Regions from separate parts of the Blautia sp. TF10-30 genome, predicted to be linked through region 3. Evidence: a T-box and tRNA genes for the amino acid it is inferred to sense, from the RefSeq annotation. Region 3 holds a T-box; the other regions hold tRNA genes.

Region 1 (7,537 bases), on a different contig from region 3:
TATAAAAATGTACTGGCAGGAAAAACACTGGTATGAGTAATCTGATCTTCAGCCTGAACGCGACGATGCCGATCTTCCTGACAATGATTTTGGGACTTTTCTTTCGAAAGGTTGGTATTCTGGACGAATCGTTCACAAGCAAAATGAACAAATTTGTGTTTAAAATCGCACTCCCGGTGCTGCTGTTCCAGGACCTGTCGGATTCTGATTTCTCCGCTGTGTGGGATATCAAATTCGTTCTGTTCTGCTTCTTTGCAACACTGCTCTCAATTCTTGCGGTATGGGGACTTTCCCATCTCTTAAAAGAGAGAAGTGCAAGAGGCGAATTTATCCAGGCGGCGTACCGGAGCAGTGCGGCGATCCTTGGTATTGCCTTTATCCAGAATATCTACGGAAATTCCGGCATGGCGCCGCTGATGATCATCAGCAGTGTGCCGCTGTATAATATCATGGCGGTTGTCGTTCTTGCGGTATTCGGTCCGGAACGGGAGGAGATCACGGCAGATTTTGTGAAAAAGACGGCGAAAAATATCGTGACAAACCCGATTATCCTCGGGATCGCTGCAGGACTTCTCTGGTCGGTGCTTCGCATTCCAAAGCCGGTGATTCTGCAGAAAACGGTGCAGAATATTGCGGTACTTGCAACGCCGCTCGGCCTGATTGCGATGGGTGCGTCGTTTGAGGCAAAGAGCGCGGCAAAGAATATCCGGCCGTCGATTGCTGCAGCTGCGATTAAGCTGGTCGGTCTTGCAGCTGTCTTTCTGCCGATCGCCGTGATACTTGGCTTCCGTCAGGAAAAATTGGTGGCAATCCTTGTGATGCTGGGTTCCGCAACGACGGTGAGCAGTTTTATCATGGCGAAAAATATGGGTCATGAGGGAAGTCTGACGGCAAACACCGTTATGCTCACAACGTGCGGCAGTGCCTTTACGCTGACGTTCTGGCTGTATCTGATGAAAACGCTGGCGTTTATCTAACCGGATTGCGAATATCCGCTTTGATTTTCAGTACACCAAAAGCGTGTCCGGGATTTTGTCCGGGCACGCTTTTATCAATCATAAAAATCAGAAAAAGAGGGAAAAGAATGGACTTCAAAAATGCGGTCAAAGCATTACAGATTGGAAAAAAGGAAGGAAAAAAATTCCGCCTTTCTACGGAATTTGGGAAAAATCCGGAAGAAGAGCTCCCGTTTCCGGAATATCCGCGTCCGCAGATGCGCCGGGAAAACTGGACAAATCTGAACGGATGGTGGGAGTATGCGTTCACGGAAACGCAGAAAATGCCAAAACAGCGGGACGGAAAAATTCTCGTTCCGTTTTCCCCGGAGTGCGATGCGTCCGGCGTGAAGCGGCAGCTGCTTCCAAAAGAATATCTGTGGTACTTCCGCACGATTCAGCTTCCCAAAATTCCTGCCGGAAAACGGCTGCTGCTGCAGTTCGGCGCCGTGGATCAGGATGCGGTAATTTACTGCAACGGAAAGCGTGCCGGAGGCCATCTCGGCGGGTATCTTTCTTTTTCAGTGGATCTTACGCCGTATCTCAAAACGGGAGAGAACGAGCTTGCCGTCAAGGTGCGCGATGAGACGGACACGGACTGGAAGGGCCGCGGAAAGCAGAGCCTTACCCCGGGCGGCATGTTTTACACCGCGCAGAGCGGCATCTGGCAGAGCGTCTGGATGGAATGGGTGCCGGAGACGTATCTGGAACGCATCGTGATCACGCCGGAATATGATACGGCGAGCGTAAAAGTACGGGTTTTCCTCAACGGACCGGATGCGGGACTGACGAAAAAAATTACGGTGCGGGAGAGCGAAGCGCCGGATGCGAAGGTGATCTGCGTCCGGGAGACGAGAGAAAACGAGGCGGAGCTGATTCTCGGTAATTTTGCAGGCTGGAGCCCGGAACATCCGCATCTCTATGGGGTTTCCATTGAAGCGGGAGAAGACCGCATCGAGAGTTATTTCGGCATGCGCAAATTCGGCATTGGAAAAGATGAGAAAGGAATCACGCGTCTTCTCTTAAACGGAAAGCCGTATTTCCAGAACGGTGTCCTCGACCAGGGTTATTGGCCGGAAAGCTTCTACACGCCGCCGTCCGATGAGGCGATGGTTTATGACATTAAGACGGCCAAACGCCTCGGTTTCAATATGATCCGGAAACACCTGAAAGTTGAGTGCGCAAGATGGTATTCCCACTGCGACCATATCGGTATGCTGGTGTGGCAGGATATGATCAACGGCGGCGGCCGGTCGATTCAGACGTTCCTTTTGTACCTTCCGACCGTACTGCCGTTTGTGACAACGGAATTCAGGGATAACTGTTATCCGCTCTTTTCGCGGACCTCAAAAACGGGAAGAGAGTGGTGGAAGCGGGAGTGCCGCGAGACGGTTCATCAGCTTTACAATGCACCGTGCGTGTCGCTCTGGGTTCTGTTCAACGAGGGATGGGGACAGTTTGATGCCAGGGAGATGACAGAAATGGTGCGCGCTCTCGATCCGACGCGGCAGATCGACCACGCGAGCGGCTGGTACGATCAGGGAGCGGGGGACATCAAGAGCCTTCACAATTACTTTCGTCCGTTAAAAGTAAAACCGGAGGAGCGCGCGTTTGCTTTTTCTGAATACGGCGGCTATACGTATCCGGTACAGGAGCATCTCTACTCCGAAAAATCGTTCGGCTACCGCACATACCAGAACCAGGCACAGTACCAGAAAGCGATGGATGCACTGGCAGAAAAGATAAGAGAACTCACAGAACAGGGACTTGCCGCAGCAGTCTACACACAGCTTACCGATGTCGAGGAGGAGTCGAACGGCATCCTTACGTATGACCGGAAGGTGTGCAAATGGGAACCACAGGAGGCAAAAGATTTTTGCCCAAAAGAATAATTTGGTAAAATTTTTGTTGACAAAGCGAGGATAAGTTGCTAATATATTGGATAAGGCGTTGGAAGTTGTAAGAAATTGCTGAAAATCCGCGGCGCCTGCGGATGGAGGAAAGTTGGTGTTTATGGAACAGAAAAGAACATTATCCCTGCTGGTGGATAATACGCCGGGACTTTTAAGCAGAGTAGCTGGTCTTTTCAGCCGACGCGGATACAATATCGAGACGATCACCGCCGGTGTGACAGCAGACCCGCGATACACAAGAATGACTGTTGTTCTGTACTGCAGTGATGAAATGATTCTGGAGCAGATCAAAAAACAGCTGGCAAAACTTGTCGATGTGCGGGATATCAAAGAGCTGAAGCCGGACGAGAGTGTCAGACGAGAGCTGATGCTGGTCAAAATCCGTGTGAATGAAAATGAACGCCGCAATGTCATCGCCATCTCCGATGTCTTCCGTGGAAGAATCGTGGATGTGGGACAGGAAAGCCTGATTGTAGAGCTGACCGGAAACCAGTCAAAGCTCGAAGGGTTCCTGAATCTGGTACAGGGATACGAAATCCTGGAACTGGCCAGAACAGGAGTGACAGGACTCTCCAGAGGAGCCCACGATGTGCGTTACCTCGATTAACGCAGATCACATTACATACGTTTGCTGGAGGAATGAAATTTTTGTATAGAAAAGTTCATTTCCCTGACAAACAGCAAAAGGCAGAAATGCTTTTCGCTGTATAAATTGACCGACCTGCCGCCGGTCAAGACATTCTATATATTATGGAGGAAAATAAAATGGCAGCAAGACTTTTTTATCAGGAAGATTGTAATCTCTCTTTACTGGAAGGCAAAAAAATCGCAATTATCGGCTACGGAAGCCAGGGACATGCTCATGCACTGAACCTGAAAGATTCCGGCTGTGATGTTATTATTGGACTTTATGAAGGCAGCAAATCCTGGGCAAAAGCAGAGGCACAGGGATTCAAAGTATACACCGCTGCTGAGGCTGCAAAACAGGCTGATATCATCATGATCCTGATCAACGATGAGAAACAGGCTGCAATGTACAAAAAAGATATCGAGCCAAACCTGGAAGAGGGCAACATGCTGATGTTCGCTCATGGTTTCGCTATCCACTTCGGACAGATCGTACCTCCGAAGAACGTAGATGTAGCTATGATCGCTCCGAAAGCACCTGGCCACACAGTAAGAAGCGAGTATCAGGCTGGCAAAGGAACTCCTTGCCTGGTTGCTGTTGAGCAGGATTACACCGGAAAAGCTCTGGACAGAGCACTGGCTTACGGCCTTGGAATCGGCGGAGCAAGAGCTGGTCTTCTGGAGACAACCTTCAGAACTGAGACCGAAACAGACCTGTTCGGTGAGCAGGCAGTTCTCTGCGGCGGTGTATGCGCCCTGATGCAGGCTGGATTTGAGACTCTGTGCGAGGCTGGATACGACCCAAGAAACGCATACTTCGAGTGCATCCATGAGATGAAACTGATCGTAGACCTGATCTATCAGTCGGGATTCTCCGGAATGAGATACTCCATCTCCAACACAGCCGAGTACGGCGATTACATCACCGGACCGAAGATCATCACAGAAGAAACCAAGAAGACCATGAAGAAGATCCTTTCCGATATCCAGGATGGTACTTTCGCAAAAGACTTCCTTCTGGATATGTCCCCAGCAGGCGGACAGGCTCACTTCCGTGCAATGAGAAGAAAAGCTGCAGAGCATCCGTCAGAGAAAGTCGGAGAAGAAGTCAGAAAACTGTACAGCTGGAGCAACGAGGACAAACTGATCAATAACTAATCGGTTTGCTGTCAAATGATCCATATCGGGAGGCTGCCTTTGCGGGCAGTCTCCTTTTTTGTTCTATCGTTTTATCATAGAAAAAACACTTCCGCGCCATGCATATCCCCCAATATGATAGGGCGCGGAAGTGTTATCTTTTCTGTATTCGTTTTTTTTATGCCTCCTGACGACAGGCAGGAAAAGCACGGTAGTATTTGATATAAGAACTTAAAATATCAAAAAATTCGGAATTGGTCGGTTTTGTCAGAACCGGATGCACAGAAAGCGAAAAGAGCAGATCACGGTTTCCGCGGGTCCAGCAGACGGAAATAGCGGTGCGGATGTCTCGTTCGACGCAGGAGGACGATACCTGAAACGTTTGCGCGATCTTTGGGTACAGCGTTTTGCTGACCCGAAGGAGATAATCTTCGTCTTCCATGCATAAAGCGATACCATAGGCGAGATAGCGAAATCCGCGGTATTTTGCACCAATTCCTAAAGAGTGTAGTAGAAAGTAAATTTCAGTTTCCATTACGATGTCTCCTTTTATTCAGTTTTTACATAGTCTTTGCAGACGGGCATGCCAGAGGTGAAAGTTTGTATGGCATACGATTTTCCCCTTTCACTTATGATACGTGGAAAACGTCGAAAAATTACATATTCAGAAAGAAAAAGTGACAATATAGTAAAATAAAAGAGAATATGACACGAAATAAAGAAATAAATGTAATGAAACGGGAGAGGGAAAAATAACATTGATTTTTCAGAAGTTCGCTGGTATAATGAAAACATGATTACGGGGTATGGCGTAGCTTGGTAGCGCGCACGGCTGGGGGCCGTGAGGTCGCAGGTTCAAATCCTGTTGCCCCGATCGGTAAGAGTGTCGTTTTACGGCACTTTTTTTCTTACGGACAAAGACGTGTGCGGAAGAAAAATGAATTGCGCAGAAAAAACAGGGAGGAAGTTATGGGGAAAGTAACGATACAGAGTATGGCAAAGGAGCTGGGATTGTCCCGGAATACGGTTGCCATGGCATTAAAGGATGATCCGAAGGTAGCTCCGGTGACGCGGGAGAGAGTTCTTCGGATGGCGAAAAGAAATGGCTATCTGGGCGAAAATGTATATGTGGAAGAAGTTCGGGCACCGCAGGAGAAGCATTACAATATTATGGTTCTGCGTACGCGGGATGCCGCTGTTTATTGGGACCGTGTCGTGAGCGGCATCTCCGAGGAGGCGAGCCTCAATAACTGTCAGACGCGCGTTGCGGTCGTGACGGAGCGGGAGGAGGAGAACGGCATTCTGCCGCTCGGCCTGAATGAAAATATCGATGCGATCTTCTGCATTAAAATGCTGCCGCCGGAATATATGCAGAAACTGGTAAATCTGGGTTACCGCATCTTTCAGCTCGACCATTACTGCGGCATCGAACAGCGGCCGATGGGCGATATCGTGCGTGTGGACGGTGTGCAGCCGGTGAGTCTTCTGACGTCCCATCTGATCGGGCAGGGCATGACGCGGATCGGTTTCCTAAGTGAGCACAGCAGCACGTATGAGTCGATGCATGACCGGTATGTCGGTTTCCTTGCAGCGATGGAACAGGCGGGCATTCCGCTCGATGAGGAGCTTGTGCGCCCCAATATGGAGAGCGATCATTTTTATTACCCGGAAAATTTTGACAAGATTGTGGCGAGCTACGATACACTGCCGGAAGCGATTGTCTGCGGCAACGATATGATCGCCAAAAGATTGACAGAATCCTTCCGGAAAATCGGCGTGCGCGTGCCGGAGGATGTGGCACTGACCGGATTTGATGATGATGAGGACCGGATGCTGTATCCGTTCTTCTCAACCGTTCATGTCGATACGAAGTGGCTTGGCCGCCGTATGGTGCATGAATTTTTATGGCGGGAGGAGCACCCGGAAGCGCCGAAAGAACGGATTCTCGTTTCGGGGGAGGTTGTGGTGCGCCGTTCCTCGTGCAAGCGCCAGGGATAGAAAGAAATAGAAAAAACAGGAAAAAGTGAACAAAGAAAGAAAGCCAGGGACGCCCCGGCGGACGAGAAGAAAAACCGTCTGCCGGGGCGTTTCCGGCTCCCTTTTTGCGATGATTCAAATTCGTGCATAAATGCCATGTAGAAAAACACTAATTAATAATGCAAAATGGTGCATTTAAGGAAAGCTAAACTGAACAAAAATGACAAAAACGCAAGAATAAAAACCTCGTTAATATCACACATTAAAAAATAATAGTGCAAAATAATGCATTATATCGCCGGAAGGAAGGGAGAGAGCGAAATGCAGGAATGGACGGAGGACCGCTGCAACCTGGATATCGATATCATCGCACTGCCGGGCTGGTCGGATGCAACATCCAAAATTTCCCTTCTGATGGGCGATGAGACACAGCGACCGGACATCATCTGGTGGTGGAACATGGAAGCTGACTATACGAAATGGGTAGACGCAGGCCTTCTGATGGATGTTTCTCCGTATATGAAGAAATACACCAACATGGTTGACTACTACAACAGCGTAGATCCTGGCGTTATGTTCTATGCATCCGGAGACAACGGAATTTACCGTATCCCGGGCGACGTTGCAGAGCCGGCATGTGAGACTCTGTGGATCCGGAAAGACTGGCTGGACAACTTAGGACTGGCTGTTCCGACTACACTGGATGAGCTGGATGAGCTCAAGGAAATCCACGGAAAACAGGTAGAGGATTACCAGAAATACCTGGAAGAGTACAACAAATAAAACAACGAAATCATGTGTTAGAGCACCCGCCGGAGCCTCCTTTCCGGCGGGTGTATTTTTACGGAATCCTGCGTTTTGCGCTTGACAGAGATGGAGAAAAATGGT
Region 2 (7,537 bases), on a different contig from region 3:
TACCCAAGAGGCTGAAGGGTCTGGCTTCGAACACCAGTAGGTCGGAAACGGCGCAAGGGTTCAAATCCCTTCTTCTCCGCTATGCAAAAAAGAGACAGCAAAAAGATTGAAAAATCGAAAAAGCTGTCTCTTTTTCTGTGAGAAATTATGAAATAGATGCAAAACAAAAGAAACAAAGACAGAAAAAACATCGCCAGTTCACGAAAAGGGACCGATGCACAACAAAGCAAAATAAAAAGGAGAGACAATACATGGCGCAGTTACCACAGGAATTTCTGACCCGCATGCAGGACATGCTGGGCGATGAATTTGATGCATTTTTAACTTCCTACGACGCACCCCGCACGGCAGGCTTGCGTGTAAATACAAAAAAATGCCGGACCGAAGATTTCCCGCCGCTTGTTCCGGGAACGTGGAAGAAAATTCCGTGGATTCCAAACGGCTATTTCGTGCCGGACGGCATGCGCATGGGCCAGTCTCCACTGTATGCGGCAGGCGTCTTCTATCTGCAGGAGCCAAGCGCCATGACCCCGGCGTCCCGCCTCCCGATCGAACCGGGTGAGCGTGTGCTCGATCTCTGCGCCGCACCGGGCGGCAAGGCAACCGAGCTGAATGCGCGCCTGAAAGGAACCGGCCTTCTCGTCGCCAATGACATCAGCAACGCCCGCGCCAAAGCACTGCTGCGCAATCTGGAGCTGTTCGGAAGTGAAAACGTGCTTGTCACCAATGAGACACCGGCAGGCCTTGCAGACGTATTCCCGGGCTTCTTCGATAAAATCCTCGTGGATGCACCGTGCTCCGGCGAGGGCATGTTCCGGAAAGACGAGGCAGTCATCGGCACCTGGACCCCGGAGCGGCCGGATTTCTTTGCGGATCTGCAGCGCGAGATCACCTCGAATGCTGTCAAAATGCTGCGTCCGGGCGGCCTCATGATGTATTCGACGTGTACCTTCGCCCCGCAGGAGGACGAGGGAACCGTTTCTTTTCTTCTGGAAAACTTCCCGGAAATGGAACTGATCGAGATGGAAGGCTACGAAGGTTTTTCAAAAGGCAATCCAGTCTGGGGAAACGGCGATCCGGAGATCGAAAAGACCGTGCGCATCTGGCCGCATAAAATGAACGGCGAGGGCCATTACCTTGCCCTGTTCCGCAAAAAAGGCGAAGCCATTCCTTATGAGACAGAAGAAAAACCGATCGAAAAGAAAAACAAAAAACAGAAAAACCGGAAAAAAGACCGCGGAACGGAAGCACCGGGTCCGTCGAAAGCAGAAAAACAGATCCTTTCCGATTTCCTGTCCCGGATGACAGCACCGATCCCGGTGGAGGAACTGGAAGTCCGCGCCGGAAAAGTATACCATTCCCCGTCCCTGCCGGATGGCGTGCGGAATCTTCATTTCCTGCGGAACGGTCTGTATCTCGGTGAACTGAAAAAAGACCGTTTCGAGCCGTCACAGCCGTTTGCCGTGACACTCTCCGCGGACAAGTTCAAAGATTACATGAATTTAAAGGCAGATGACGAGCGTACCGAAAAATATCTCCACGGTGCGACAATTTCCGTAGAGCCGGGAGAGACCGCATCGCCGTCGGGCTGGAAGCTGGTCTGCATCGATGGATTCGGCCTTGGATGGGGCAAACTGGTCAATGGAATCTTGAAAAATAAGTACCCTGTTGGATGGAGAAAGTAGAAAAATCATGCCAGTTTTTGCAGGAAAAACGTCGAAATATTACAAAGTTATTAACAGAAATTAAAAAAGACTTTCATTTCAGACATACTTGTGTTATAATGGCAAAGTACGGCGGGAAAAAAGACCCATTTTCCGCAGTAACTGGGAGTGACAATCAGCAACAGAACGTAATAAGTATGAGGTGTACGACATGAAAAAAAAGAAATTATTCAGCCTGGTTTTGGCCACAGTGCTTACGGCAGCAACCGTTCTGCCATGCTATGGTGCCAGTACAAAGGAGAAAATTTCAAATGCTCAGGCAGAACAGGCTGCCGCACAGTCTCAGCTTGACAGCATACAGAGCAGGATTGACGAACTCAATTCCAAAAAGGGACAATCAGAAGAATATCTTTCCGAACTGAACCAGCAGCTGGACGATCTGCAGAACCGTCTGCAGGAGCTTCAGGATCAGTATGATGCGAAGCAGAACGAACTGGTACAGATTCAGGCAGATCTGGAAGATGCAAAAGCAAAAGAAGAAGAGCAGTACGAGGCGATGAAGCTCCGTATCCAGTATATGTATGAAAATTCTTCCGGAAACGGATACATGGCAATGCTCTTTTCTTCCAAAAGCATTTCAGAGCTGATCAGCCGGGCAGAATACATACAGAAAATTTCCGATTTCGACCGCGATCTTATGCAGGAGTATGAAGACACGGTAGACCAGGTAAAAGAAAAAGAAACACAGGTGCAGGAAGAGCAGGCAGCGATCGTAGAACTGCAGCAGCAGAGCAGCGATCAGCAGGAAGCAATCCAGGAGCTGTACGCAGCAGCTTATCAGGAACTCCGTACCTACTCCGCAGAGCTGGACGATGCAAAATCCAGCGAGAGTGCACTGGTAGATGAAATCAACAGCAAAGCAGATGCAATCAACGACCTGATCCGTCAGGCGAAAGAAGAGGAGATTGCAGCGCAGAAGAAAGCAGAAGAGGAAGCAGCCGCCGCACAGCAGGCTGCCGCAGAAGCTGAGGCAGAGGCCGCCAGAAAACAGGCAGCCGAGGCCGCAAGAGTCGCAGCCGCAGAAGCAGCAAATGCCGCAGCGAAAGCAGATACCGATACAAGCAGCAGCTCCGGAAGCAGTTCTTCGGACAGCAGCGCATCCTCCACGACAACGGGGAGTCCATCCGCGTCAGATACTTCCAGCAGCTCCTCCAGCGGAACATACCTTGGAAGATTTAAACTGACAGGCTATTGCTCCTGTTCCATCTGTACCGGACAGTGGTCCGGCGGATCCACCGCGAGCGGAACCACACCGACCGCCGGCAGAACGATTGCCATGGGCGGTGTACCATTTGGCACAAAACTGATGATCAACGGCCAGGTTTACACGGTAGAAGACCGCGGAACCGCTTACGGCCACGTAGACATCTTCTGCAGCAGCCATTCCGAGGCGCTGAGCTTCGGCGTGCAGTATGCAGATGTATATCAGCTGAGCTGAGAAACAAAGATAAGAGATATGCCGGAACAGAACTTCCGGCATATCTCTTTTTTTGACTTTCTCAGAAACTGTCATTCTAAAATAACACCAAAAAGGCCGCAAACCCGTGTAAAATGTACCTTTTGAAGCAATAATAAAAAAAATTAAAAAAATTTCAAAAAAGGTGTTGACATTCCTATAGACATCATATATAATAGCTATTGTTGACGGACGAGAGTTCAGAAAACAAATAAAATCGAAGCGTGGCTCAGTTTGGTAGAGCGCTGCGTTCGGGACGCAGAGGTCGTGGGTTCGAATCCCGTCGCTTCGACTGGAATGAAAATGCCGAAAGCCTTGACAATCAAGAGCTTCGGCATTTTTTCGTATGTCAGAAAGAGAACAGGAAACAGTACACGAGGAGGAAATTTTTGTGAAAGCATTATTTTTTGATATTGATGGAACGTTACTGAGTGAGATTACAAAAGAAATTCCGCAGAGCGCGCTCGATGCATTGAAAAAGACAGCGGAAAAAGGAAATCTTACGTTTATTAATACCGGCCGCACCTGGTCGGAGCTGCCCGAGGAGCTGAAAAAGCTTCCGTTTTCCGGATTTCTGTGCGGCTGCGGGACCTATCTGCGCCGGGACGGCGAAATCCTGATGCATCAGACGATTCCGAAAAAGCGCTGTGAGGAAATCCCGGTTATTTTAAAGGAGTGCAGGATCGGCATGATTCTGGAGGGAACGGATAATGTTTATTTTTCGTCGGAGGTATCCCGTTTTCGGGAGGTCGAGCAGACCCGTGCCTATTTCGCTGCTGTCGGAATCGGACTCGCGGAGACAGCGGAGACAAAAGGAATCATTTACGATAAATTTTGTATCGTAACTGATGCACAGTCTGATATAGAACGTATGTACCGTGAATTTGAGCAGGAGTTTGATATCATGGATCGCCGCGGCGGTGTATACGAAATCGTTCCGCACGGCTGCAGCAAAGGAACAGCTGTGGACTATGCGCTGAAACAGTTTCAGCTGGAGAAAGAAGATGCATACGTATTTGGCGACAGCAGCAACGACCTTACCATGTTCCGGTGCGGCGCACACACCATTGCGCTTGGAAAACATGATGAGATTCTGGATCCGTACACAGAGTACGTAACCGATACCGTCGAGCGGGACGGCGTGGCAAAGGCGATGGAGCATTACGGATTGATCTGACAGAAAAAAAGAAAGCGAAGGGGCGCATTTGAAAAGAAATTTTCAGGTGCGCCCCTTTGGTTGCAATTTTCTGAAAAAGGAAACAAGAAAAGCAGCGTCTGAAAAGGTATGTGCATTGCAAAGTAAAAAATTTCATGGTAATATAAAAATGAGTTTTTATGTATATTTGTAATGATACCAGGAGGTGAGCGTTCAGAAGTTCCATGGAAACAGAAAAAAATCAGATAAATAAAAAAAGCCTCAGATACCGTTTTACAGCAGGAACGATCGGAGTAAGTGTCTGGCAGCAGGAATGAATGCTCACTTGGCAAAGCCTATAAAAATTGAAAACATAAAGAGAATTTTGTATGAATATTGTGTGTAGTGGCTGCAACTTCTCAAATCCGTATCTCTGTTTTTCACGTTTTGTAGGATATTATAACGTAAATGTAAAACTGGCAGGGACAGGTTCTCTGTATACAGATAAAAGCAGGATAATGAAGTATAAAACAGAGAGAGGATTTTTATAAAATGGAAAAGTATGAAGACAAAATATATTCTTTAGGTGAGGCTGTAACGGGACAGACACAGGCTATGTCACAGGCCGTACAGAAAACACTGGAAAATAATGGCGGGGTAGGTATAATGACAGGATCTTATGACCAAAACCTGTCTATTTTGTCTGTGAATAATCTGCTGTTGCATAGTACAGGATATACATTCGATACTTTCATGGAACAGACAAAAGGCTCATTGAGAAACTTCTTTTATGACGAGGAAGATAGACTGGAGCGAGACCGTTTTTTGCAGCTTCACGGAACAGGGGAAGCACAGATCCTTACAGCAGACGGTACAGTGAAAAATGTACGGCTTTGTAAAGAGGATGCGACAGATGAGGCGGGCAGACAGATCTGGGTTATGTCCGTACAGGTCAACTGGGATCATGTAAATTTGACACTGCTCAATGAGGCTATCTGTTCCGGCTTCTGGTATTTTGACTGTGACGAAAACAGTGAGATTGTGAATGCAAACTGGAGTCATGAATTCCGAAAAATGCTTGGCTATCATGACACTCTGGACTTTCCGAATAAACTGGAATCCTGGTCAGATCTTCTGCATCCACAGGATAAAGAAAGAGTAATGGTGCAGCTTCAGGCGGCAATTAAGGATAAGACGAACCAGATAAAATACCAGGTAGAGTATCGTATGAGAATGAAGGATAATCAATACCAGTGGTTTCGGGCATCGGCAGAAGTAATACGCCGTCTGGATGGTTCTGCCAGCAGGATTGCCGGGATTTTTATTAATATTGATGCGGAAAAAAAAGAGGCCATGCAGGCACAAAAATCTGCTGCTTTCCACCGGGCTTTTACGAAAGCAGACCTGTGTGAGTATTATGTAAATCTGGAAGCGAATACTTTTGATACCTTTAAGGTTGAACCGTCCCTGATGACAGTCTTTGAACAGAGTCATACATGGGATGAACTGATCCGTCATTTTGTGGATTCCTATGTTGTGGAGACAGATAAGAAGGCGGTATCCTCTTTTTACGACCGTGGTTATATTGCAGAAAGGCTGAAGGGTCTGGAAACCGAATTGGCTTTAGAGTGCCGTATCACTCTGAATGGAGAAGAACGATGGGTCCGCAATGTGGTCATACGTGGCGAAATAGAGGATTCAGAATATGCCATGATCTTTCTGCGTGATATCACAGAGACAAAGGTAGAGAGCGCACGGCATCTGCAGATGGCGGCGGATAATGCTTCCATGGAGCAGATAATTCAGAGTATTGTGCGTCTGGTTGACCGCTTTGTTGTCTGTGATCTGGAAAATGACAGATATGAATTCTATAACCTGAATGGACAGATGATATATAAACCTTTGGGATTCTATCATGATTTTCAGATGCAGGTTCTTGAAAAATATAAGACACTGGAACCATTGGAAACTATGGACATCCTGATCGCACCGGAAAATATCCAGAAGAATCTGAAAAGTGAAAATGATATTTATAAGTTTGAGTATTGCAGCCTGGATGAAAAGACTTATAAAATCGCTTCTTATATTCCTTTGGAATGGAAGAATGGAAAGCTGGAAAAGGTATTGCTGGCATCCATGGATGTGACACAGGAGAAGAAAGCAGAGATTGAATCCCGTCAGGCACTGAAAGAGGCTTACCGGTCTGCAGAAAATGCAAACCGTGCGAAAACAGAATTCCTTTCCAATATGTCCCACGATATCCGGACACCGATGAATGCCATTGTCGGCCTGACAGCAATTGCAGGAGCAAATATTGAGAGCCAGGACAGAGTCATTGAATGTCTCAGCAAAATTACAAAATCAAGCCGTCATTTGCTAGGGCTGATTAATGAAGTGCTGGATATGGCACGTATTGAAAGTGGAAAAATGACGCTGGCACAGGAGGATTTCAATCTGCCAGATCTGGTGGATAATCTTATAACACTCACAAAACCGGTGATTGATGAACATAAACACAATTTAGATATACACATTAATCACATTGAACATGAGAGTGTCTGTGGTGACAGCCTGAGAATCCAGCAGGTATTTGTGAATCTGATGAGTAATGCGGTCAAGTATACACCGGATGGCGGGAATATTACTTTTTCCATAGAGGAAAAGCCAAATGGATTTTCGGAACTTGGATGCTATGAATTTACGATTGAGGATAATGGGATCGGTATGTCACTGGAATTCCAGAAAATCATGTTTGATCCTTTCAGCCGCGCAGATGACCATCGGACAACCAGAGTCCAGGGAACAGGTCTGGGAATGGCAATCAGCAGAAATATTGTGAACCTGATGAATGGTAATATTAAAGTGGAAAGCACCTTACATAAGGGAACTAAAATTACAGTAACAATTTATCTGGAACTTCAGGAAAAAGAAAAAGAACAGGACAGAAATCTGATGAATCTACCTGTTCTGGTTGTGGATGATGATAAGACATGTTGTGAAAGTACAGTTGCCACATTGAAGGAGATTGGAATTACAGGCGAATGGGTTCTCTCCGGCAGAGAAGCCGTTGAGCGCTGTTATGCACATCATGAGCTAAAAAATGATTACTTTGCTGTTATTTTAGATTGGAAAATGCCGGATATGGACGGAATTGAAACAGCCAGACAGATCCGGAAACGGATAGGGAAAGAGATTACCATTATTGTACTGACATCTTATGAA
Region 3 (7,537 bases):
AAACTCGTCCGGCTTCATATGCCAGTCATTCCGCTTCATCGTGCGGCCGGTCGGCTGTTTGTTTTCATCATAGATATCCCAGAGTTCCATATCGTGTTTTCTCCTGTCGAACTTCTTCCGAACCCCATCGCGATTTTTCTTCCCTTTCGCATGGTTCTGAATCATTACAGATACTGTTTAATCTCTTCCATCACATTTTCCAGCGGAATCTGTGTTTTCAGAGTCTTATCGCGGGATGCAACCTCGACAACGCCCTGTTTCATATTTTTCGGGCTTACGATGATGCGAAGCGGAATACCGAGCAGGTCGGCATCGGCAAACATTACGCCGGCTCTGACGCTTCTGTCGTCGTAGATCACTTCGATGCCTGCGTTCTGCAGATCCTCGTACAGCTTGTCCGCGTATGCTCTTACTTCCTCGTCATCGACGCGGACCGCACAGAGGTGTACCTGCCACGGAGCGATAGCTTTCGGCCAGATCGGGCCGTACTCATCGTGATGTGCCTCGCAGACCGATGCTGCCAGACGGCCGACACCGATACCGTAGCATCCCATGATCGGGGTCTTGCTCTCGCCGTTTGCATCGACATAGGTCATATTCATGGATTTTGTATATTTGGTTCCAAGCTGGAAGATGTTTCCGACCTCGATACCTCTGGAGATCTTCACGGTCTTTTTGCCGCATTTCGGGCAGATGCCGCCTTCCTGGATTTTTGCGAAATCGTGATACTCGGCATTCAAAACGTCGCGCTCCATGTCGAGTCCTTTGTAATGATGCTCTGCCTCGTTGGCTCCGCAGGAAAGGTTGTTTCTTCCCTCGAGGGATTTATCGTAGAGGACAACGGCATCTCCGTTCACCTTCAGGTTCACCGGTCCGATATAGCCTGCGTTCAGGCCGCATTCTTCGGTGATCACGGCTGCGTGAACCTGCTCGCCGAGGAAGTTGACCAGCTTCGTCTCGTTGACTTCGAGATCGCCGCGGATGAAAAGGACAACATATTTATCATCAACATTCTGCTGATAAACAACGGCTTTACAGGAGTTCTTTGTCTCGTCTCCGAAGAAATTGCAGACGTCTTCAATGGTATGGACGTTCGGCGTGTAAACCTTTTCGAGTGCAGCGGACTCTGCGTCTCTTGCGATATCGGAAATGTTCTCAGCTGCCTCCATGTTGGCTCTGTAATCGCAGGAATCACACAGAACGATGGAATCCTCTCCGACCGGAGTCAGAAGCATGAACTCATGGGAGATGTTTCCGCCCATCATACCGGAATCGGATTTGACAGATACCACCTCCGGCACGCCGACACGCTCGAAGATGCGCTCGTATGCTGCATGGCATTTCTCGTAATACTGCTCCAGATCTTCCTGGCTGGTATGGAAGGAGTAAGCATCCTTCATCGTAAACTCACGCACACGGATCAGTCCGGCTCTCGGACGGGCCTCATCACGGAATTTTGTCTGGATCTGATAGATCATAAACGGATATTTGGTGTAGCTCTGTGCATACTCGCGAACGAGATGTACGGCTGCCTCCTCGTGGGTCATGCCGAGTACCATTTTGGCATTGTTGCGGTCGGTGAAACGCAGCAGTTCATCGCCGATGCTATCGTAACGGCCGGACTCATCCCACAGAGAAGCCGGCATGACAACCGGGAACTGCACTTCCTGGCCGTCGATTTTGTCCATCTCCTCGCGCAGGATCTGCTCGATTTTGCGCACAATGCGGCGCAGCGGCAGATAGGAAGAATAGATTCCGTTTGCCATATATTTGATATATCCGCCTTTTACCATAATAGCATGGCTGTCGATGACACAGTCAGCAGGTCTTTCTTTGAAGCGCTCTCCTACTAATTTTTCAAGTTTCATTTTCTGATTTCCTCCTTATTCTTTGGGTTTTCAACATCTGAAGTCTTCCAGACGCGAGAACATTCCAGCCTGTCCGATTTTAAGCTTTTAGTCAACATTTTACGCATCTAACTCATCACTGAAGTAACGAGTTAGATGCTTCGTTTTCAAACAGAAAAAAGCCCTAAACCGCAAGCTGCAGTTTAGGGCGAATTTTTTTATCCGCGGTACCACCTAAATTCAGGAAAACTCCTGCACTCTGACACAGAGCATTTTTACCCCACGATTTTTGTATTTTGTAATACGCGTGATCTCTGCTCTCTGTACCTTCTCTGTAACGGGAGATCCCGGTGCAGCCTACGAAATAAATTTTCCCTGATGGATTTTCTTCTCTTCGGTGCACAGCTCCAAGACCGGTTCACGATAGATTCTGCAAAAAGCTTTCACCTGCCGCTTTCTCTCTGAATGCGCTCTGTCGCTACTGTTTCTTTTCGTCGCTTTTTCACTGCACTGATTGTAGCAGAAACCGGAAAAGAATGCAAGCCCGTTCCTCCTGCTTTTTCTGCATAAACGCCCGCACAGGTTACAGACCTTCCCGGTACATTCTGCTGATTGCCGCCTGGGCTTCCTCGGACTGTTTTTTCTCAATCCATGCTTTGCGGTCACTCAAAATAGCCAGCATCTCATCGACAACGTCCTCGGCGCGCGGGCTTGTGACGCGGTAGAGATAGCCGAGCATCCGCGTGGCGGTAAAATCGGTGTTCATCTGGCGGTATGCAATTTCCCGGCAGAAGTCGTCCGGGTAACCGTTGTGTTTTAACGCACGGTACAATTCGTCATTTCTCGTTTCTGGCATTGCCTGTCTCCCTTTTTCCTTTAAACATTTACGTTTCCGCTGTTCAGGCCTTCCGTCTTTTCCTCAAGTGGCAGCCAGTCCAGTGCCTTTTTGATCCACTCATCCCAGAAATCCCATTCATGGCCACCCTTGCTCTCATAGTAGACAATGTCCATGCCGCTCTCTTCCATCCGTTTATGGTAGAGACGGTTTACTTCCAGAAGTCCGTCCTCTGTTCCGCACGCCTGGAATACGGTCGGCACATTGACAGACGGATCTTTTTTCCGTGCTTCCTTTAACTGTTCGATAAGAACAGCCGGGTTTTTGTCACTCTTTGCTGCTTCGACCAGATTTCCGAAATAACCTTCTTCATGTGCAAAGCTGTCCGCTCTGCTCTCTTCCGGATTTTCCAGCACATGAAGTGCACCGGACAGGCAGATCACAGCCCCGAAGGTATCGTGATATTTCAGGCCATTTCTGAGTGCGCCAAAACCACCCATGGAAAGGCCTCCGATAAAGGTGTCTTCTCTTTTTCTGGACAGCGGAAACATTTTTCTTGTAATCTCAACCAGTTCTTCTCCGATAAACTGTCCGTGCATGGCACCGATGGACGGCTGATCCACATAAAACGCATTCTCGCCGGCCGGCATGACAACGGCAAGGTTTTTCTCCTCTGCCCATCTTTGGATTCTGGTTCCATGAACCCAGTCTGTCTCATTCCCAAAAATGCCATGCAGCAAATACAGCGTTTTAAACGGTTTTTCCTCGCGCTCCGGCTGCCCAAAGGTAAATTTGTCGACCGGCAGAATAACCTGCAGCGGTACGGTGCGCATTAAAGTTTTTGACATGAAGCTTACCTGAATAAATGCCATAATAAAAATCCCCCTGTGGATATATATTTTCCTTTATTTTACGCCTTATTTCCGCATTTCGTCAACGTGGAGTTTTGCGTTCCTCCGGTTCCGGCTTGCGCCCCGAAGCAATTCACGCTATAATCATGTTTATAGCAATCCCAGAAAATAATGCAAAAAATTCAGCACTGCAGAACGTGAATTACTGCGTCACGGATTTTCGTCGTACCCCGGTACGCCTTCAAATCCGTTCCTTGTAATTCGCGCCCTGCAGCACTGTCTTTTTTGCGTTATTTTCTGGTCTTGCTATAGTTTGAATTTTTTCTGTGACAAGATAAGGAGATTTTCTATTATGATAAAGTTGATTGCAACCGATGTCGATGGAACGCTCGTCAAAGACGGCACACTTCTGATCGACCCGGAATATATGACTGTTGTTTCCAGGCTTGTCGACCAGGGCATCCATTTTGTTGTCTGTTCCGGCCGCCAGTTTTCCAGTGAACAGAAGCTTTTCGCTCCGATCAAGGACCGCCTGCTCTACATCTCCGATGGCGGAACTGTCGTGCGCACACCGGAAAAGATTCTGAAAACATATCCGATGGAACGGCACTCTGGAAATCCATGTGCCGCATGGTACACGACGAACTTCCGTCCTGCGACTGCTTTGCCGCCACCCCGGACTACTGCCTCGCCGAAGATGCCGGAAGCCGCATGTTTCACTGGCTCCGCGACTCCTACGGCTTCGATGTCCGCGAAGTACCGGATCTATCGAAGGTAGAAAACGAGGACATTATCAAATTCACAATCTACCATCCAACCTCCTGTGAAGAGCTTTGCTCCCCAAATTTCATCCCGGCGTGGAATCATCAGGCAAAACTCGCTGTCGCCGGTAAGGAATGGTTGGACTGCAACGCCCGCGGCGTCAGCAAATGGACCGGTCTCTCATTTCTGATGAACTACTTTGGCCTTACCCCAGACGAAGTCTGCTGCTTCGGCGACAACCTAAACGACATCGAGATGCTTCAGAACGCCGGCGAAAGCTACGCCGTCTCCAACGCCCGAGCGGAAGTCATCGCCTCAGCAAAACACACCTGCCCGCCGTACTGGGAGAACGGGGTGCTGCAGGTTTTGAAAACGTTTTTGAAGGAAACGACAAACCCGTTTTGATTTAAAAAATCCAGGCATCCTATACGGATGCCTGAATTTTTAATTCTCTGTTTCTTTACAGTACCCCATGCGGCGCAATGCCGATCGCAAATTCGACTGCAATCGCTACCAGGACTACCAGCAGCGAAATGATGAATCCGTGCAGCATCGGCTTTGCGCCGGAGCGGCAGAGGGATTTGAAATCGGTGTTCAGGCCGATGGCCGCAAGGGCGGCCACCATCAGAAATTTGCTGATGGTTTTTAATGCGGCTGCTGTGCCTGCCGGGATAAGACCTAAGGAGGTCAGTGCTGACATGGCGAGAAAACCTAAGATAAACCATGGAAAAATGGATTTGATGCTTACCTTTACGGCGGTTCCTTCTGCTGCCTGCGCCTTCCGTTTCAGATGTACGTTGATAGCGGCGAATGCCAGAACAGCCGGAATGATGGCGAGGGTCCGTGTCAGTTTTACCATGGTTGCGAAATCACCGGCGGCCTCGCTGAATGCGTAACCGGTGGCAACGACGCTTGATGTGTCGTTGACCGCAGTTCCGGCCCAGAGGCCAAACGCGGCATCTGAAAGACCCATCCAGTGGCCGAGGATCGGGAATACGACGATCATGACCGTATCAAATAAAAACGTTGCGGAGAGGCCATAGGCAATGTCCATATCGGTCGCCTCGATGACCGGCGCGATTGCCGCGATCGCGGAACCGCCGCAGATACCCGTGCCGGCGTTGATGAGGCTGCTCGTCTTCCAGTTCAGTCCAAGTGCTTTTCCGATCAGTGCGCCGAGGCCAAAGCACGTTGCCAGGGTAAATACCATAACCGTCAGGGAAAATCTTCCGACCGTCAGCACCGTGCGGATATTCAGGCTCGCCCCGAGCAGAATAATCGCAAATTTCAGGATCTTCTTCGATGTAAATTTAATTCCCGGCGCTGTCACGCTGTTCGGCTTGTAAAAGGCATTCACAATCATACCGATAAACATGGCGATGACCGATGCCCCGATAAAGTGCAGTCCGGCGCTCTCCTCCAGGCTTTCCAGGAATTTCGCCGCAGCGGCAATCACCAGCGCAATCGCCGCTCCGGGAATCAGTTTCTTTGCGTTTTTCACAATACGTTTCCTCCAGCTTTCTTTTTCCTTTTTTCTCTCTTTGCCCGTTTATTTTAATATGCTTCCATGATAAAATAAACGCATAACCAAGAATGCATTCATTCCATTTTGTTATGAAGAATTTTACAAAGGAGTTTTTATGGATCAGAAACTGGAAACTTTTTTGACGCTCTGCAAGACGATGCACTACGGCCGCGCCGCCGAACTGCTCCATCTCTCGCAGCCTGCCGTCAGCAAGCACATTCAGGCGCTCGAGGCGCAGTACGGTGTCCGCCTCTTTACGTACCAGGCTCGGCGGCTGCAGAAGACGCGGGAAGGCGACCTTCTCGAGCAGTATGCTTTTTCTCTGCGCTACAACGAAGAAATGCTTCTCGCGCGTCTTCACGAAAAATCAAAGACTCTGCTCCGCATCGGCGCGACAAAATCCATCGGCGATTATATTCTGCTGCCGGAAATCCGCCGCTTTCTTGCAAAACCGGACCAGCAGCTTCACTTTCTTGTCGACAACACGGCCCATCTTCTCGCAAAACTGGAAGACGGCGAACTCGATTTTGTTGTCCTGGAAGGGCTTTTTGACAAGCAGCGCTATGACTTTTTCCTGCTCCGCGAGGAACCGTATCTCGGCATCTGCGCCGCAGACCACCCCTTCGCCGGAAAGCAGATCCCCATCCCGGATCTCTTCTCCGAGCGCCTGATCCTCCGCGAAGAAGGCTCCGGCACCCGGAAAATTCTCGAACGCGAACTCACCCAGTCCGGCTACCACGTCAGCGCCTTCTCCGACTGTGCCTGCATCAGTTCCTTTAAGCTGTTAAAAGAACTCGTCCGCGAAAATTGCGGCATCAGCTTCGTCTACGAGGCCGTCGTCAAAGACGACCCCCGCTTCGGCCGCTTCTTCTGCCCCCCGCTCACCGGGGCGCACGAACTGAATGTCGTCTACCTCAAAAATACGGACGCTGGGCATTGGGCGCATCAGTTTCTGGAAAGGTGACAGAAAAAAACGGAGAACCGGCATCATCGCTTTATGGTTCTCCGTTTACTGTTTGCCCTCTTCCTTATTTTCTCTCTGTAAATTGAATTCCATAATCTTCCAGAACAGGAACAATATCTTCACTTTTCATAAACAATCCGTCAGCCCAATAATAACCATCTTCCAACGTTATTATAACAATCGTAAACGGATGAAAATAATCCATGTTATGCTCGTCTATACCTGGATATAAAGAAAAACAAATTTCATGCCATGTATCTTTTTTAAACTGAACGATTCGTTTTACTTCAAATTCATCCCACGAAATTGTTTTTGAATATTTTCCAAAATGAAGAACACACTTTTCCCGATAAAAATATACTCTTCGAAGATTATAGAATATCACGGTTAATCCGAGACATATCACCCCATAGAGAAAACATAGGTAAATGACTGCTTCATGCTTTTCAGGTTTTAGTTCAACAAACAAATATACTAATGTCACATAAAGCCCAAAGCATTCCATACATGCAATTATTTTGGATGGCAGAAAACTTTTTATTTTCATTGCTCGTTATTCACCTTCTCTTACTTTACTTTTTTTAACTCAATCTGGTATTTTTCAATTACTTCTGAAAGTTCATCCCTTCGTATGGCAAGTTCTCTCCTTGTCAATCCATTTACAAAAACCAACGGAGAACCGGCATCATCATCTCTTTACCGGTTCTCCGTTCACTGTCTGTACCAGGACTTTGTCAAATCTTGCGTATTTTT

What was found. The T-box of region 3 lies ahead of DXD02_RS06050 (proline--tRNA ligase). A T-box ahead of a tRNA ligase gene usually reads a tRNA of that ligase, here a tRNA-Pro.
Region 1: it has a tRNA-Pro gene. The T-box ahead of DXD02_RS06050 (proline--tRNA ligase) is inferred to sense a tRNA for this amino acid. The anticodon was not compared.
Region 2: it has a tRNA-Pro gene. The T-box ahead of DXD02_RS06050 (proline--tRNA ligase) is inferred to sense a tRNA for this amino acid. The anticodon was not compared.

What each region holds. Positions count from the first base shown of each region.
Region 1 is NZ_QUKM01000001.1:270,373-277,909, reverse strand. It holds gene DXD02_RS01275 (aldo/keto reductase) at 1-36, shown strand, start outside; gene DXD02_RS01270 (AEC family transporter) at 33-977, shown strand; gene DXD02_RS01265 (glycoside hydrolase family 2 protein) at 1,085-2,887, shown strand; gene ilvN (acetolactate synthase small subunit) at 3,009-3,515, shown strand; gene ilvC (ketol-acid reductoisomerase) at 3,674-4,693, shown strand; gene DXD02_RS01250 (sporulation initiation factor Spo0A C-terminal domain-containing protein) at 4,851-5,207, opposite strand; tRNA gene DXD02_RS01245 (tRNA-Pro) at 5,473-5,546, shown strand; gene DXD02_RS01240 (LacI family DNA-binding transcriptional regulator) at 5,642-6,670, shown strand; gene DXD02_RS01235 (extracellular solute-binding protein) at 6,971-7,432, shown strand.
Region 2 is NZ_QUKM01000002.1:281,097-288,633, reverse strand. It holds tRNA gene DXD02_RS03790 (tRNA-Ser) at 1-79, shown strand, start outside; gene DXD02_RS03785 (RsmF rRNA methyltransferase first C-terminal domain-containing protein) at 252-1,685, shown strand; gene DXD02_RS03780 (PcsB-like coiled-coil domain-containing protein) at 1,876-3,162, shown strand; tRNA gene DXD02_RS03775 (tRNA-Pro) at 3,399-3,472, shown strand; gene DXD02_RS03770 (Cof-type HAD-IIB family hydrolase) at 3,572-4,357, shown strand; gene DXD02_RS03765 (response regulator) at 4,868-7,537, shown strand, end outside.
Region 3 is NZ_QUKM01000004.1:159,919-167,455, reverse strand. It holds gene DXD02_RS06055 (NUDIX hydrolase) at 1-90, opposite strand, end outside; gene DXD02_RS06050 (proline--tRNA ligase) at 165-1,868, opposite strand; T-box leader at 2,049-2,351, opposite strand; gene DXD02_RS06045 (hypothetical protein) at 2,431-2,703, opposite strand; gene DXD02_RS06040 (alpha/beta hydrolase) at 2,724-3,554, opposite strand; gene DXD02_RS16080 (HAD-IIB family hydrolase) at 3,886-4,311, shown strand; gene DXD02_RS16075 (HAD hydrolase family protein) at 4,245-4,700, shown strand; gene DXD02_RS06030 (YeiH family protein) at 4,756-5,796, opposite strand; gene DXD02_RS06025 (LysR family transcriptional regulator) at 5,936-6,784, shown strand; gene DXD02_RS06020 (hypothetical protein) at 6,849-7,331, opposite strand; gene DXD02_RS06015 (hypothetical protein) at 7,473-7,537, opposite strand, start outside.